One region of the Dietzia maris genome, then DNA from elsewhere that is predicted to be linked to it. Evidence: riboswitches for the same ligand, from Rfam matches in the RefSeq annotation. Region 1 holds a riboswitch; the other holds the start of a gene.

Region 1 (6,153 bases):
CGCAGCGCCTCGACCAGGTCGAGCGGTCGGGCCTGGGAGACCAGGACGGTGGGCGCCACCGAGCGCAGCGCGGCGCTCTCCGCCACCGGCGAGCCGAGGACCTGCGCGACGAGGGACGGATCGTCGCAGCGGATGAACGACAGGGCGGTGCCCACCCGCAGGCGCCCGTGGCGGCGGGCGACGTCCTCGATCAGGTAGTCCAGCGACTGCGGGACAGGGGTGACGGACGTGCGGGCGAGCATCTCGCGGATGCCCGCGGCCGTGCGTCCGGCGTCGAGCGCGCGGCGCAGGGACGTCTCGGTGACGCGGTAGGTGGTGGCGGCGCCGGCGGACTCGACGTCGGCGAGGAGGGCGAACTCCGCCGCCAGCTCCGGGGTCAGCGGGCCGGGGGCGAGGATCGTCAGGTCCGCCTGGACGATGACCTCCGACACCGGGGCGGGCAACGCGGCGGTGAGGATCGGTTCCAGGTCCTCGACGACCGCGCCGCCGGAACCCCCGGAGACACCCGCGCCGGAGACCCCCGCGCCGTGGGTGGCGTCGACCAGGTGGCGGGCGGCCGAGGTGGCCACGGTCCCGACGACGAGTCCCATCCGTCGCGCCTCGGCCACGGTCTCCGAGACGGGCCGCGCACCCGCACGCGAGAACCACACCGGCGCCGACCAGCGCACCACCTCGGGCAGCAGGGCGTCGGCGGGCTCGGCCGCGGGGTCCAGGGCGGCCAGCGCCTTCAGGACGCGGCCGCGTTCCGTCGGTCCGGGCGGGCCGACGGGCTCGCCCAGTGCGGGCAGGGTCCCGCCGCCCTCGAGCTCGGAGCCGACGCGCCACGGGGTGCGCGGCATCGACCACCACGCCACGACCAGCTCGGCCCAGCGGCGGGCGGGCTCGCGCGCCGACCACACGTCCGCGGCCTCGGTGGGCGCCCACACCGAGTCGTAGTCGACGTCCCCGACCTCGGCGTCGCCGACCGCGATGAGGCCGGCGGCCGCGAGGACCTCGAGCAACAGGGGCAGCTCGGACTCCTCGAGCGCGGCCGCCCGCGCCACCCGGCGCAACTCGCGGACCCCCACGCCGCCGGCCTTGAGGGTGGCCGCCGGGGCGGTCGAGAGCGCCGCCAGCACCGAGTCGCAGCGGTGGAGCAGGTCGAGGGCCGCCACGCCGCCGGAGGCGTCCACCTCGCGGGCCCGCCCGGCACCCGCCCCGGCGCGAGGCGTCGCCCAGGCCGGTGGGTGGAGCAGGGACGAGCCGTCCGCGCGGGCCCCGTGGCGCGCCCGGTCGAGGGCGTGGGCGCGGGGCACCACCCGCTCGGCGTCGTCGTCGCCGGTGAGCTCCGCCAACCCCGCCTGGGCGAGTTCGACCGCGGCCGCGCGCACGGACTCCGACGCCCCGGCCCCGAGCGCACCGGCCGGGATGCGCCCGCGGGCGATGGCCTCGAGGACCCCCGCCGCAGCCGAGGACAGGCCGCCCCACGCCGCCTCGAGATCGGCCCCGGCGGGCTCGCCCGGATGAGGGGCCACCACGGGAGCCGACCGGATCGCCACCGCCGTGACGGGCACCATCCGCGCCGAGTCCTCCTCGCCCCAGATCAACGCGAGTTCGCGGAGACGGGCCACGGCGGCGTGGAAGACGGGCTCGTCGTCGTCGACACCCAGTCTCCCCGACACCGCGCCCAGTGGTACGGCCCCGGAATCGGCGCCGACCGCCGCGGCCGCGGCGGCCACGAGCAGCTCCGGCCACGACAACGTCCCCACCGCCCGCGCGGTGGACGCCGGCAGGCGCAGTCGCGACGCCAACACGTCCAGCGAGGCGGGCGGGGGAGTGGCCACGTCCGGGCGCAGCTCGCACACGCGCACGAGGGCGTCGTCGGACAACCCGGCGAGCCAGGCGGGGAAGTCCGGCGCGTCGGCGGCGGCGCCGCGTGAGGCGGCGCCGCGTGAGGTGGCTCGGGAGCTGGGCATGATCCGTCCCAGCCTAGTGAGACCGCGGCGGCCGTGAGAACCGGTCCGCGTGGGAATCGACCCACCTGCTGCCGAATCGGGTCGGAGGTGAGAGACTACAGGCGTGGCTGCCAAGAAGAATCTGACCTATGACAACCCGGGTTGGCCCGACGCCTCGTTCGGCGAGCACCCGGTCACCGAACTCGCCGCGCTGGTCGCGGGAGGCCTGTCGCCGTTCGGCCAGGAGACCTTCCCGCTCCCGCAGGAGCGACTCGGTTACATCCACCCGTACACCAAGATCAACGGCGCGCCCTGGGTCGCCTGAGATCCGACCTCCGGCGCGGCGCCGAGGAACGCGAGAAGGGCCGCCACTCCCTGTAGGGGGTGGCGGCCCTTCCTCGTGGCCCGGGGACCGCTCGGCGGGTGTCGCCGGCGTCAGTTGGCCAGGTAGGTGGCGACGAAGCCGTCCACCAGGTCCTGGTTGCCGGCGTAGGCGGCGTCGACGGCGGCCTTGTTGGCCTCGTAACCCTCGGTGATCGGGAGGAAGACACCGCGGCTCTCGGCGAACGCCTTGAGAGTGGCCACGTGATCGGCGGCGCTGACCTCGGGCGGGGCGGCCGGGGCGGCCGTATCAGCGTGCGGGCGCGGGGCCGGAGCCGGCTTCGGGGCCGACAGGTCACGCGGGGTGGGCGCCGAGTTGAGGCCCAGCTTGGCCGAGCAGGCGGGCCATGCGCCCCAGCCCTGGCCGGCGAGGGTCTTCTCGGCGATCGCGATCTGCTGCTCGCGCGTGGCCTGGTTGGCCGTCGGCGCGTACTGCGTGCCGCCGTAGGCGGCCCAGGTGCTCGGCGAGAACTGCAGGCCGCCCTGGTAGCCGTTGCCGGTGTTGATGGCCCAGTTGCCGCCGGACTCACACTGGGCCAGACGGTCCCAGTCGGAGTCGGGCGCGGCGTTGGCGGCCGGCGCGAGGGCCAGGCCCGCGGCGGAGAAGGCGGTGCCGGCGAGCACGACCTTGACGGCGGTCTTGGGCGCGGAGGAGGGGGTGGCGGCGCGGTGGCGTCCGGTGTACGAGGTCATGTACGCGTCAGTCCTTTTCACTCTGTGCCTACGAGGTGAGCTGTCGGGTTCGGAAACGAGTGCGTCCGGCCGCCGGCGGCGGCTTCACCCCAAGGCGACCTGCGGTCGCCGGGCCCGTCGTGGGCCCTGTCGGGTCCCCCGTCCCCGCCCGGGTAATGGTCACAGTGGCGTCGGCCGCAGGGCGGGGTTCGGTGGGTGCGGCCGATGCCGACTCGCTGACGAGTCTGCTACGGAACAGTAGCGGTTCGATGCCGGATCGTCACCATTCTGAAATAAAAAGAGCTCGCCCGGGCGGAGATAGCGCGCTGTTATCCGCTCGTTACCTGGGTCGTTACCACGAGGGTGGAGTTGGTCACACCCTGGGCGGGCGCGAGCCGAGAATGGCGTACGCGAGGCCCAGCAGGAAGCCCACCGGAGTGAAGAACATCGCGCCGAGGTACAGGATCGTCGGCGCGTCGCGGTCGAGCACGAACGGCGTCAGCGCGGCGACGATCGTGAAGACGACCCCGATCGCGAAGATGATCAGCGCGGCCACGAACAGCCCGCGGCGACGTGGCCGCGCGGGCGCGTGCGCGTCACCGGAGGCGGACGCGTCGGGTGTCCAGGGGTCGTCGGCCGGGCGTCGATCGTCGGAGGTCACACAGGGGAGGGTACCGCTCGCCTCGCGGCCGTCACCAACGCGCACGAGGGTAGTCTCTGATCGTCAGTGGAGTTGTCGGTCGCGCCCGTGCGCGCCCGGGACGGAAGGTGGTTCGCGGTGCCCAGCGGCAAGGTCAAGTGGTACGACGCGGAGAAGGGGTTCGGCTTCCTGTCCCAGGAGGGCGGCGAGGACGTCTACGTACGCGCGGACGCGCTCCCCGCCGGCGTGGAGACCCTGCGCCCCCGTCAGCGTGTGGAGTTCGACATGGTCTCCGGCCGCCGCGGTCCGCAGGCGCTGCGCGTGGTGGTCCACGACGAGCCGACCGTCGCCGAGGAGCGCGCCCCGCGCGGCGGGCCCAGGCGCTCGCCCGATGAGCTGCACGGGATGGTCGAGGACATGATCAAGGTGCTCGAGTCGACCGTCCAGCCGGAGTTGCGGCGCGGTCACCGACCGGACCACAAGATCTCGAGCCGGGTTGCCTCGGTCCTGCGCGCGGTAGCGCGCGAGCTGGACGCCTGATCCCGTCACGGCGCAGGGCCGGGGCGAGGGCCCGGCTCCAGTGCGTTCGGTGGGTCAGTCCTCGTAGGTGAAGCCGACCGACCACTCGCCGTTGAGGATCGACTCCGAGCCGTCCGCCGCGTAGACGATCGCCACTGCCCGGATGGCCAGGCCCTCGATCCGGCCCTCCTCCGGGGTGGTCACGGGCACGAGGAGCTGGCCGGGTCCGTCCGCCTCGACCGTGTAGTCGCGCACCCCGTCGGCGCGGACCTCGTAGACGTCCATCGTCGCGGACCGCAGCTCGCCGGGTAGCCGGACCGTCAACGTGTGCTCGTCCTGCACGTGGAATTCGCCGACCGGGTTGGTGTACGTGTTGCCGTCCAGGTCGGTCGCGGTGAACGGGAGGACCTTCTCCTGCCCGCGGTCGGTGGCGACGGTGATCTCGGGCAGCGCCCCGTAGCGGGACTCCGACCCCTGCCACGCGCCGACGATCGCCGCGATCATGATGATCATCCACGCCAGGATCGCCCAGGTGATCGGGCGGACGCGGGGGCCGGTCGACGGGGCATCACTCAGGGAACTCACCCCTTCATTCTGCCGAGCAGGTGGCCGCCGAGCGCACCCGGGTCACGGGGCCCGCCCGGGAACCGCGGCCGGTCGCCGCCCAGGCCGGGGACGAGGGTGGAGCCGCGAGCGGTGAGCAGTGACTGCGCGAACAGCAGGGCGCCGACCGAGGCGATCATCGAGAACCCGATCGTGAAGTCGGGCGGCAACAGCACGCCCAACGCCCCGCCCGCGACCCACGCCAGCTGCAACGCGGTCTCGGACCGACCGAACGCCGACGAGCGGGCGGCGTCGGGGATGTCGGTCTGGATGGACGCGTCCAGTGCCACCTTGCCGAGTGCGCTGCACACCGCGGCCACCAGCGCCAGGACGGCCGCGCCCCAGAGCGTGCCGAGGAATGCCGCGACGACGGCCGTGGCCAGCGCCGCCCCCGCCGCCGTGCTCGTGATCCGGCCCGGGCGCCCCAGCGGCAGTCGGGCGCCGACCGCGTTGCCGGCGAAGGTGCCCAACCCGCCGGCCGCGCCGGCGATCGCGAGCAGGCCCGCCTGTTCGAGGGCGGACGCGTCCTCCTGCGCCTTGGCGACGAAGGCCAGATACAGGGTGAGGAATCCCGTCATGAACCGCACCAGCGAGACCGCCCAGAGATTCGCCAGGACGTTCCTGCCGAGCGGCCGGGTGAGCACGGCGCGCAGGCCACGTCCCACCGAACCCCCGTGTCCCGACCACAGGGTGGCGGATTCATCGTCCTCCGACGCCTCGGCGTGCGCGGGGATCGTCATGGACACGTAGGCCGACACGAGGGCGACCGCGGCGAGCAGCCATAGCGCGGTGGGGGAGTCCCAGATCCATGCCACGGCGCCGGCGGCGGCCCCGGCGACGACGCTGCCGCCGACGTGTCCCAGCACCGTCAGGCGGGAGTTGGTCCGGACCAGGTCCAGCGCCGGTGGCAGCACGTGCGGGGTGATGGAGGCCTTGACCACGCCGAACGTCTTGGACAGCACGAGCATGCCCAGGGCGAGCGGATAGAGCAGCCATGTGTCGAAGTTCAGGCCGAGGATCACCGCGAGCACCGCACGCAGGGTGAACGTCAGCGAGACGGTGAGCCGACGGCCACTGCGCAGGCGGTCGAGGGCAGGGCCGATGACGGGCGCGATCAGCGCGAACGGGGCGACCGTCACCAGCAGGTACAGCGCGACGTTGCCGCGTGACTCCGCGGTCGCCGCCGAGAAGAACAGGGTGTTGGCGAGGGCTACCGCGAGGATGGCGTCACACGCGAAGTTCGCGATGGTGACGTAGCTCAGCGGCGCCAGCCCCGAGCGGTCCGCACCGTCGGCGTGGAAGATCCGGCGCACCCCCCGCCCGGTGGAGGCGGCGGCCCGCCGTGCTGGTCCCCGGGGGCGCTCACCCAACGAGTCGCACCTCGTACATCTGCGGCCACAGCTT
Region 2 (6,153 bases), 440 kb from region 1:
GCGATCTCCGGCATCGCGCGGATGAGCGCATCCTGACCTTTCCGCGGCACGAGACGGGACAGGCACACGATCACGTCGCGGTCCGCGACCCCGTAGCGGTCCCGGATCGCCCGGCGCCTGACCGGGTCCGGGCGGAACCGTTCCGTGTCGACACCGCCCGGTTGACGCACCAGCCGTGCCCGGGGGCCGAAGGCCGCGGAGACGCGCCTTCGCGTGTAGTCACTGACGTAGGTGATCGCGTCGGTCGACTCCCCGATCACGCGCAGGACCTGACGCGACCCGGGGAGCATCGACCATCCCACCTCGTGCCCGTGGGTACTCGCCACGACCCGCTCCACGGGCCCCTCACGCAGGACCGGGGCCATGGCCGCGAGCGGGGCGGCCGCCCCGAACCAGATCGTCGTCGCCCCGAAATCCGAGGCGAGGCGACGCGCCCGGGCCGCCAGGTCCGGCGTCGGCAGCAACATCTCGGTGGGTACGCGCTCCACGAGATAGGGCTTCGACGCGTCGTACTCGGCGGACTCGGCACCGCGGAACGTCGACGCGAGGACCGCGACCTCGGCGGGGTCGAGGTGGCTCAGGTACGTCTCGAGATAGGACTGGATCCCGCCGGGGCGCGGCGGGTAGTCGTTGGTGATCAGCAGGGTCTTGGTCATCGACTCCGAGCCTGCCACAGCACCTACACCGGCCCCGCGCGACCCGGCACGACCGTGCGCCCCGGGAACGTCACGGGGCCGTCCGCGCGCGGTCAGTACCGTCGGATCGAGTGGATCGGCATAGCGTCGACCCTCTCCAGTCTGACGGGGACGCCGTAGGTCGGGGCGTGCAGCACCAGACCGTCGCCGGCGTACATCCCCACGTGGGTCGCCTCCGGGTAGTAGATGACGAGATCGCCGGGACGGGCGTCCCGCATCGCCACGGGCGCCCCGGAGACCGCCTGCGCCTGGCTCGATCGTGGCAGGGTCTTGCCCTCCCGGGCGTACGACCACACCATGAGCCCGGAGCAGTCGAACTCGTCGGGACCGGTGGCGCCCCACGAGTACGGAGCGCCGAGCCGGGTCAGTGCCACGCGGAGCGCGGCCGAGTTGGCGTCGTCCACGGGCGGGGCGACGTAACCGGCGGGCATCACCGGCCCGCCGACCCACAGGGCCCGCTGCCCGTCCGACAGGGAGTCCACGCGGCGACGTACCTCGTCCATGAGTTCGCGCATCTCGGCCATGCGCCGGTCGAGGTGATCGGCGTGCTCTCGCGCCGCGCGAGCGGAGGCCCGCGCAGCATCCGCGGCCCTGGTGGCGTCATCCCGGAGGCGTGCGGCAGTCTCGGAGGCCGCCCGCGAGGCGTCCAGTGCGCTCGTGGTCGCGCCGGACAGCCGGCGTAGCGCGTCCAATCTGTGCACGAGGTCCCGTGGGCTCTCGGCGAGCATCGCGGCACGGGTCGCGCCCGGGTCGCCACCGCGGTACCTCATGGCGGCGAGGTGGTCGACGAGGGACTGATCCCTCACGGCCGCACCGTCGGCCACCGCGGCTCGGCCGGCGGCTGCCCCGGCGGCCCGCTCGAGGCGATCCCGCTCCCGCTCGGCGCGGTCGAGTTCCGCGCGGGCCAGGTGGAGTTCCTCGCCGAGAGCCCCCGCCGCCTCGGACAGCCGCGCCAACTCGGCCAGGTCCTCGCCCGCCGCGGACACGGAGCCCTCCGGAGCACCGCGCGAGGCGGAGGCCGGCGCATCGACCGCGCTCTCGCTCAGAGTGGGGGGAGCGTCAGCCGCGGGGGCCGCGGTCGTCGTGGAGGCGGCGACGGGAACGGTGGGCTGAGCAGTGGCGGTGGGTTGAGCGGTGACACCGGCGACGGCCAGCAGCACCACGACCGCCGCGGCCGCAGCGGCGGCGACCATGCTCACGCGGGGACGGGGCTTCATCTGCTGTCGTCGGTCTCTCGGATCCGGGGTGCGCCTGGGCTGGGCCGGTCCGAACGCCTGCAGAGGCGTCCGGCTCCCGAGAGGGGATGTTACATACGACACACCCCGCCCGGGGCCGGTACGCGACCGGTCTCAGGCGGGGTGTGCAGGAGTCGGAGAGCCGACCCGCTCAGTAGTAGCGGGTGGCGCCGTAGAACGGCATCGAGTCCAGCGACGCGTAGCTCACGGAGGTACCGGAGTACGGGGCGTGGACGACCTGACCGTTGCCGGCGTAGATGCCGACGTGGGACGCGCCACTGTAGAAGGCGACGATGTCGCCGGGCTGCAGGTCGGACTTGGCCACCGGGGTGCCGCCGCCGATCTGAGCCTGGCTCGTCCGCGGGATCGAGATCCCCGCCTCCTTGTAGGCCCACGAGGTCAGGCCGGAGCAGTCGAACGAGCTGGGGCCGGTCGCTCCCCACGCGTAGGGCGAGCCGACACGAGTGGTGGCCGCGTCCAGGATGCGCTGGCCGGTGGAGATCTCGGGCGCCGGGGTGGCGAACTCGACCGGAGCGGCCGGGGCCGCCTGGGCGGCCTGCTGGAGGCCGGCCGGAAGTGCGATGCCCTCCGGGACGTCGATGGTGACCTGGGCCGGAACACCCGGCAGCCGCAGCTCGACGGGGACGTCGACGGTCACGGGCGCGGCGGACGCGGTCCCGGAGCCCGCGACAGCGGCTCCGGCGGCGAGCAGTCCGGCGGCGGCCACGCGGCGGCCGGTCGAGCTGGTCTTGATGCTGTGGACTCCCACGAGAGACTTTCCTCTTTCTTCCTGCGACACCGACCGGGTTAGCTGACGGGTTCGGACACGGAAGTCTGTCCTACGCTCGCCGACCTCCCGGTCGTCGAGCGATTCACCCCAGTGGAACGTGGTTCCCCGGCGCGCCCTCGGGCGCTTAGGCGTGACCCCGGCTCCCCACCGGCGGGCGGGGAATGACTTCCGAGGTCTCGAAAAGGTTACGAAACCATCTCGCCGAAGTCCAGTTCCCCGCTCACGCGGCGGTTTCCGCGGCCAGGATGTCGATGGACGTCACCATGCCCGCGGCTCGGAGGACATCGATCGCCGTCCGCACCTCCGGGTCCAGCACGTACCCGCAGGACTCCGGAGAAAGCTCATCTACCTGGCCCTTCTCGCCGAGAAGCAGGGAAACGATGCAGCCTTCACAGTCGCCCGCCACCGCCGGGCAGCGAGCGCAATCCATCGACACCATGATCTATCTCACATTCCGTCCTGGGCGTGTTGCCCGTTCGTTATCGAGCCGCGATGCGGCCCGCGGCGGTCGGCCCGGGGCGCACCCTAGGAACCGGGTACGACACACTCCCCCGGTCCGTGGCCCCGCCGCCGCCCACGGACGGCGATGTCGGACCCCGCCGCTACCGTCTCCGTCATGCCCCCGTCCACCTCACCGGCACCCGTCGGCGTGCAGGCCGCGTTCGACGAGCTCGAGCCGCTGCTGTCCGAGGTGACCTTCGTCGTCGTCGACCTCGAGACCACCGGCACCAGGCCGGGCGGCGACGAGATCACCGAGATCGGCGCCGTCCGGGTCAGGGGAGGCGAGGTGCAGGCGGAGCTGTCGACCTTCGTCTCGATCGACGGTGTCCTACCGGGGCACATCAGCAGGCTGACGGGAATAGCACCGGAGGATCTCGTCGGGGCGCCGTCCCTCGGCGAGGTGATGGCGACGTTCCTCGAGTTCTCGCGCGGGGCGGTCCTGGTGGCACACAACGCCCGGTTCGACCTCGGCTTCCTCCGCGCCGCCGCGGCAGCGACGGGCCACCGGTGGCCGGATCCCCCGTCCGTGTGCACCCTCGCGCTCGCCCGGCGGGTGCTGCACCCGGGCGAGACGCGTGGCCACCGGCTCGGGGTCCTGGCCGCACACCTGGGCGCCACGGTCGAGCCCAATCACCGCGCCCTGCAGGACGCGCGTGCCACCGTGGACGTACTGCACGCCCTCATCTCGCGGGTCGGTGACTGCGGGGTGTCCACCCTTTCGGAGCTGCTGGCGTACGACGGCCGCCTGGCTCCCGAGATCCGACGTCGCGCGACCCTCACCGAGTCGCTCACCGACGGTCCCGGGGTCTACGTCTTCCGCGACGAGGCCGGCGGGCCGCTGTACGTCGGTTCGTCCGGTTCGGTGCGTCGTCGCGCGCGTTCCTATTACTCCGGCGGGGACACCCGAGGACGGATGCGCACCATGGTCGGCCTGGCCGCATCGGTGGACTCAGTGCCGTGCGCCCACCTCCTCGAGGCGTGGACCGTCGAGGAACAACTCATCGACTCACTGCAGCCACCGTTCAACAGACGGTCCCGCAGCCCCCGGCGAGGCTGGTGGCTCTCCCCTCCCACCGGCCGCGCCAGCCGCCCGACGATCGTCCGGGTCCCGGAGGATCCCACTGCGATCGGACCCTTCCGCCGCGCCGAGGACGCGCGCACCGCCTGGGAGGACCTCCTCGAGGCTTTCGGCGGTCGGCCCGCGCCCGAGAGCTGGGCGGCGCTCGCCGACGGGCGTGATTCGGCCCCGCTGCATGCGCTCGTGGAGCAGATCGACCGACTGGCCGCAGGCGGGGCCTTCGAACGCGGGGCGAGACTGCGCGACAGGACCGCCGCCCTCATCCGGGTACTCGCCCGCCGGCAGGAGCTGGTCGCCACCGCCGCGCTCGCAGAGATCGTGCTCGTCCAACCGGCGCCCCGCCGGGCCTGGGCGGTGGCGGTCGTCCGCCACGGCCGGCTCGCCGGATCCGGCACGGTTCCACCCGGAGCCGCGCCCATGCCGGTCATCGACGGACTACGGGCCGCCGCGGCCACCGTGCAGCCCGCACCCGGGCCGTTCGCCGGGGCGACCCGGGCCCAGATTCAGAACGTCCACCGATGGATCGACTCCACGCAGACCCGCATCGTCTCGGTCGACGGCTGCTGGACGCTCCCCGTCCAGGGTGCGCACACCCTGACGGACTGGGCTGACCGGGCCGAACACGCGGCCGCCGATCACCGCCACGCCTGACTCACCGGTTCGCGCTGAAACCGACCCACTTCTCGAGCAGACGCGCCGCCTCGCCGTCGTCGATCGCCGTCGCCGCCCGGTCCACGGCCGCACGCATCGCGGTCACCAGGTCCGCATCTCTGTCGAGCCCGTCGAACGCCACCAGCGCCGCCGCGGAGTTGAGCAGGACCGCGTCACGCACCGGCCCGGTCTTCCCCGCCAGGAGATCCCGGGCGACCCCGGCGTTGTGCACCCCGTCGCCGCCACGGAGATCCTCGATCGAGCACGTGCTCATCCCGAAGTCGGCGGGCTCGATCCGGTCCTCGTCGACCTGACCGTCGGACACCCGCAGGACCCGGGTCGGACCCGTCATCGTGATCTCGTCCAACCCGTCGGAACCGCGGACGACCAGAGCCGATCGGCCGCGCAGCGCGAACACCTCCGCCATCACCGAGAGGAGATTCTCGAAGGCGCAGCCGATGAGGTTCGCCGTCGGAGCGGCCGGGTTCGTCAACGGCCCCAGGATGTTGAAGACGGTCGGGATGCCGATCTCCCGCCGCGGCGTCGCGGCGAAGCGCAGAGCGGGGTGGAACACGGGGGCAAAGCAGAAGGCCACCCCCACCTCGTCGAGACAACGCCCCACGTCCTCGGGCCCCAGATCGATCGCCACGCCGAGCGCCTCGAGGACGTCCGCCCCTCCGCTCTTGGAGGACGCCGCCCGGTTGCCGTGCTTGACGACGGGCACACCGCACGCGCTGACCACCAATGACGACATCGTCGAGATGTTCACGGTGCCCTGCCGGTCGCCGCCGGTGCCGACGATGTCCACGCAGGCGCGGTCCGTGGGCACGCGGCGGGAGTAGTCGAGCATCGTCGAGGCGAGCACCTCGAGCTCGGGTCCGGTGACACCCTTCATCTTCAGGGCCACTCCGAACGCGGCGATCTGCGCATCGGTCGCGACGCCCTCCATGATCCGCGACATCGCCCACCGCGCGTCCGCCGGATCGAGGTCCACCTCCGCCGTGAGAGTGCCGAGTACTCCGGGCCAGGACCGGCCCCCGTCGATCGCCGCCGAACTGCCCACGTGTCCCGACCTCCTCTGGTCTCATAGATACGGAACCGGCGCTCAGAGGGGCCGGTCACACGGGGTCAATCGTGCCACCCCGGCACCGCCGCCGCCCGCGCCGTCCCCTGTCACGGTGCCCGCGACCGCCCGGGCCGATC

The links. A riboswitch is a leader RNA that binds a small molecule or an ion and turns the genes downstream of it on or off. The one in region 1 is predicted to bind cyclic di-AMP.
Region 2: it holds a riboswitch for cyclic di-AMP, as region 1 does, so the genes downstream of both, VYL96_RS06165 (C40 family peptidase) here and VYL96_RS04115 (transglycosylase family protein) in region 1, are expected to answer to the same signal.

Annotation. Positions count from the first base shown of each region.
Region 1 is NZ_CP143053.1:906,627-912,779, forward strand. Features, by position in the region: gene VYL96_RS04105 (helicase-associated domain-containing protein) at 1-1,955, opposite strand, end outside; gene VYL96_RS04110 (hypothetical protein) at 2,059-2,259, shown strand; gene VYL96_RS04115 (transglycosylase family protein) at 2,370-3,008, opposite strand; cyclic di-AMP (ydaO/yuaA leader) riboswitch at 3,020-3,179, opposite strand; gene VYL96_RS04120 (hypothetical protein) at 3,361-3,648, opposite strand; gene VYL96_RS04125 (cold-shock protein) at 3,766-4,167, shown strand; gene VYL96_RS04130 (DUF2771 family protein) at 4,222-4,731, opposite strand; gene VYL96_RS04135 (MFS transporter) at 4,728-6,119, opposite strand; gene VYL96_RS04140 (glutaminyl-peptide cyclotransferase) at 6,112-6,153, opposite strand, start outside.
Region 2 is NZ_CP143053.1:1,345,850-1,352,002, reverse strand. Features, by position in the region: gene VYL96_RS06175 (glycosyltransferase family 4 protein) at 1-656, opposite strand, end outside; gene VYL96_RS06170 (NlpC/P60 family protein) at 749-1,912, opposite strand; gene VYL96_RS06165 (C40 family peptidase) at 2,082-2,699, opposite strand; cyclic di-AMP (ydaO/yuaA leader) riboswitch at 2,712-2,861, opposite strand; gene VYL96_RS06160 (hypothetical protein) at 2,941-3,159, opposite strand; gene VYL96_RS06155 (DEDD exonuclease domain-containing protein) at 3,337-4,950, shown strand; gene trpD (anthranilate phosphoribosyltransferase) at 4,952-6,013, opposite strand.